One region of the Rahnella sp. BIGb0603 genome, then DNA from elsewhere that is predicted to be linked to it. Evidence: predicted binding sites of a transcription regulator. Region 1 holds the regulator's gene; the other holds the start of a gene.
The links. The regulator LexA, encoded in region 1, represses DNA repair genes until DNA is damaged. The targets are predictions, from matches to a motif close to TNCTGTATGTACATACAGNA.
Positions count from the first base shown of each region.

Region 2: dinB (DNA polymerase IV) is a predicted target of LexA. The motif match lies at 1,467-1,486, and genes of this name have one in related genera.

Region 1 is NZ_JANUEX010000007.1:32,627-35,032, forward strand. It holds gene plsB (glycerol-3-phosphate 1-O-acyltransferase PlsB) at 1-318, opposite strand, end outside; gene M2403_RS18260 (diacylglycerol kinase) at 446-814, shown strand; gene lexA (transcriptional repressor LexA) at 934-1,542, shown strand; gene M2403_RS18270 (CsbD family protein) at 1,932-2,141, shown strand; gene zur (zinc uptake transcriptional repressor Zur) at 2,336-2,406, opposite strand, start outside.
Region 2 is NZ_JANUEX010000003.1:59,943-62,348, reverse strand. It holds gene pepD (beta-Ala-His dipeptidase) at 1-259, shown strand, start outside; gene dinB (DNA polymerase IV) at 394-1,452, opposite strand; gene dpaA (peptidoglycan meso-diaminopimelic acid protein amidase) at 1,734-2,406, shown strand, end outside.

The DNA.
Region 1 (2,406 bases):
GTGGAACAGCTTTACGGATTCCTGCTTCGGCGTGTAATAAGAGAATACGCGCGGGCCTTCAGCAATGAAAACATGGCTTGGCAGCAGGGTTCCGTCGATTTCCAGCGGAATAAGAGGGTCGGGCAGATTCTCGGCCAGACATTGCGCACGCAACGTCAGCAAGTCTGCTTTGGAGTTATAAGGCAATACGTACAAAATCGGGCGCGTCGGGTCTAAATGCAACTCGGTAACCGGATCTGAAGGTATGACCTTGCTCTTTACCAGCAATGAGAGTGGTAAATTCAATAATGTGTAATAAAGTCTACGCCAACCTGACATAAAAACGTGAAGCCTCTTGTTAGCAATTTCGCCGCAAGGATACCAGAAAGCTCAGATGAGATCTGTGGTGATGCGATACCATATAACAGCTAAAATGCTGCAAACACTCTAAGGATCAGTACCCGAAATGGCGAACCAAGTCACCGGATTTACCCGAATTTATAAAGCAGCCGGATATTCCTGGAAAGGATTGAAAGCCGCATGGCAAAATGAAGCGGCTTTTCGCCAGGAAGCCAGCGTCGCTATCCCGCTAATTTTGTTATCTTTCTGGCTGGATGTCAGCAGTATAGAACGTATCCTGCTGATTGGCTCCGTCGTGCTGGTGTGTGTGACTGAACTGCTTAACAGCGCCATCGAATCCGCGATTGACCGCATCGGGCCTGAGTTTCACGTCCTGTCTGGACGTGCGAAAGATATTGGCTCCGCCGCCGTACTTCTGACCATCATATTGGCGATTTTTGTCTGGGTCAGCATCTTTTGGCCGCGATGGTTCTGATCTGGAACCTGTATTCCAGGAATTATCGTTATGCCCTGTTTTTATTCAATCTTAGGTTTTCATTGCCCGTTTAGCTGTATATACTCACAGCAAGACTGTATAAACAACCAGGGGGCGGAATGAAAGCTTTAACGACCAGACAACAAGAGGTCTACGACCTTATTCGCGATCATATCTCCACCACCGGTATGCCACCGACCCGCGCAGAGATTGCATCCCGTCTGGGGTTCCGTTCCCCGAACGCGGCGGAAGAACACCTGAAAGCGCTGGCGCGTAAAGGCGTTATCGAGATCGTTTCCGGTGCTTCGCGCGGTATTCGTCTGCTGATGGAAGAAGAAGAAGGTTTACCGCTGATTGGCCGCGTTGCCGCCGGTGAACCGCTGCTGGCTCAGCAGCACATCGAAGGACATTACCAGGTCGATCCGGCCATGTTTAAACCGAGTGCGGATTTCCTGCTGCGCGTCAGCGGGATGTCGATGCGTGATATCGGTATTCTGGATGGTGACCTGCTGGCAGTACACAAAACGCAGGACGTCCGTAACGGGCAGGTTGTCGTTGCGCGTATTGATGATGAAGTCACGGTCAAACGCCTGAAGAAACAGGGCAGTGTTGTTCAGCTGTTGCCTGAAAACAGCGAATTCCAGCCGATTGTGGTCGATTTGCGTGAACAGAATTTCAGCATTGAAGGTCTGGCGGTTGGCGTTATCCGCAACGGCGACTGGATCTAATCTGCGCTTAAGTTCTACGTTGCAGGTGCATTGGCCGCCTCTGACGCGCCTGTAAATATCAGTATCTCATCGCCCCGTTTTGGGGCGATATTGTTTGAAGCTGCTAATAAACTTTCCCGATAAAATCCTTTTTCTCACGTGTTATCCGCTGCGTTGCCTGTTTAGAGCAAATGCCGGATTTGCACTCTCTGTGCTCTGAATTACCGACCTTTTTCAGTCAGACAGATTCCAATTCCACGTTATATCCTGCTTTGGATTAATCCTAATAGTGGTTTTTATCCCTGTTTTGGGAAGACGAATCCGCATTCTCTACTAAGCTTTGAAGTGTTAAGGACGGGCTGCCAGCAAACGTGCAGCTCCACAACCCAAGGTAACAGGAGATATTTATCATGAATAAGGACCAAGCCGACGGTAACTGGAAGCAGTTCAAAGGGAAAGTGAAAGAACAGTGGGGTAAGCTGACTGATGACGACCTGACAGTCGTTGAAGGTAAACGTGATCAGCTGGTAGGTAAGATTCAGGAGCGATATGGCTATCAGAAGGATCAGGCCGAGAAAGAGCTCAAGGATTGGGAATCGAAAAACAAATATCACTGGTAACACGCGACTCCCCCTCGCGTATCAGTGACGTATCCTGAGTTATTGCTGCTCCTACCCGGAACACTTTCAGGATACGGGTACAAGGATGTACCCAACCTTCTACATCTTCCTTCTACACCTTAAATTATCCGTTCAGCTGCGTTAAAACCCTTCCGCTTTACGCCTTTTAAATCACATAAAAAATACCTGATTTCTCAGCGTTTTTTTACCACAATGCTGTGGTCGTGTTCGCAATGATCGTGGCTGTCGCAGGTTTCAACAACTT
Region 2 (2,406 bases), on a different contig from region 1:
TGAACCAAGCTCTCCGGTGATGACGCTGGTGCGTGAAACCTACGAAACGCTGTTCAGCAAAACCCCGAATATCATGGTGATCCACGCCGGTCTGGAATGCGGTCTGTTCAAAAAACCGTACCCGGACATGGACATGGTTTCCATCGGGCCAACCATCACCGGGCCACACTCGCCGGACGAGCAGGTTGAAATCGCCAGCGTTGAGTTGTACTGGAAACTGCTGACAGCTCTGCTGAAAGCGATTCCTGAACGCGGTTAATACTCGATCAATCCCCTGAATCATTCGGGCTGTATCAAGGCGGCAATTGAGTAAATACCCGGGAGCATACACAAGTAGGTGACCGGGATTTGCGAAGGCAGCCAACGCAGAGACAGTTTGAAGGATGACGGGGATTACTCCCAGGGAAGAAGAAGTTGCCGCTCAATCTGCGGATCCTGCAACGTGACATGCAACCCCACCAGCCTGACTCCCCGCCCGCCGCGCCGCTGTTCCCACGCTTCACGCGCGACTTTCAGTAAATCTTCTTTATTGAGCACCGGCCAGACATGTTCCTGCGTCGTCTGCTGGAAATCATGGAATTTGAGTTTCACGCCCTGACGCGCGATGCGTAAGTTCGGGCTGACACGGCTCAGGCGCGTTTGTAATTCAGGATATAAGCGTTCGATCAGTGCCACGCACTCTTCCCAGCTGTGGATATCTTCCGCCAGCGTGCGTTCCACGCCGACAGATTTCCGCAGCCGCTCGGCTGAAATCTCACGCTCGTCGATGCCCTGACAACGCTCCCACAGCACGCGGCCAAACTTCCCGAAACGCTTGAGCAATTTCGCTAAATCATAGCGCTGTACGTCGCCACAGGTGATCAGCCCCTGCTCCTGCAATCGCTGGGCGGTGACTTTGCCAACGCCGGGGATTTTACTCAGCGGCAGATCCAGTAAAAAAGCTTCAACCTTGTCTGGCGTAATCACAAACTGGCCGTTGGGTTTATTCAGGTCTGAGGCAATTTTTGCCAGAAATTTGATAGGCGCAATGCCCGCTGAGGCCGTCAGATTAATTTCCTCAAAAATGGCCTGACGGATTTCAGCGGCGATCAGCGTTGCGGAGCCATTGCATTGGGTCGATTCTGAAACATCCAGATAAGCTTCGTCGAGTGACAGCGGCTCGATCAATGGCGTATAACGCGCAAAGATTTCGCGAATATGGTTGGACGCTTCTTTATACGCTTCCATTCTGCCGGGAATCACTTTCAGGTGCGGGCAAAGTTTGAGCGCCATTCCGGTCGGCATCGCGCTGTGTACGCCGAATTTGCGTGCCGGATAATTGGCGGTGCTGATGACGCCACGCCGGTCACGGCTGCCACCGATGGCGATAGGAATGTCGCGCAGGGAAGGATCATCGCGCATCTCGACGGCCGCGAAAAAGCAGTCCATATCCACATGAATGATTTTGCGCATAGCCCTCCCCCAATGACTGTATAAGTATACAGTTGAATCAGGAGATTTCAAACACAGAAAATGACGGTTAATTTGGCTTAATTAATCACCATTAATGGCATCAGAAACTATTTACATTTCCTGAAGCGAGAATTCAATATTTGGTGATTGCTAAAAAATTAATCAGTATTAATATGGCAACGTTTCAGACAGGCAGTACATAAGAAGAAAATCAGTGGCGGTCTTACAGGCAGTTCATCTGTAGACAAAATAATCAAAATTATTATCGAGCAGGACTTAGAATGATCAGAATCGCGCTGTTTCTTGCGATGCTCCTCAGTTTGCCTTTATTTACAGCAAATTACGCCGTGGCCAGCGATGCTGTCCCGGTTAACGCGGCACTTAAAAAACAATTGTTAGGTGCTCCCGTTTATATCCAGATTTTCAAACAAGAACGTAAACTCGAATTGTATGCTCAGCTCGACGGCGAATATCGTCTGATCGGCAGTTACGGCATCTGCGATTTTTCTGGCGGTTTAGGAAATAAACGTCGTGAAGGTGATTTTAAAAGCCCGGAAGGTTTCTACAACGTGGATATTCACCACCTGAAACCGGACAGCCGCTTTTATCGCGCCATCAACATCGGTTTCCCCAACGCTTATGACATCTCGCAAGGTTATTCAGGTAAGTATCTGATGATCCACGGCAACTGCAAATCTATCGGTTGCTACGCGATGACTGACGGTTATATGGATGAAATCTTCACCTACGTGCAGGCGGCCTTCCAGTTCGGCCAGCGCAACGTGCAGATCAGCATTTATCCGTTCAAAATGACCGATGCCAACATGCAGTCGCACAAAAACTCAAGCTACATCACGTTCTGGCGTCAGCTACAACCGGGCTTTGCGTACTTTGAGAAGCACCATCAGCCACCGAACGTTGTGGTGACTAATGGGAAATATGAAGTGCTGCAAC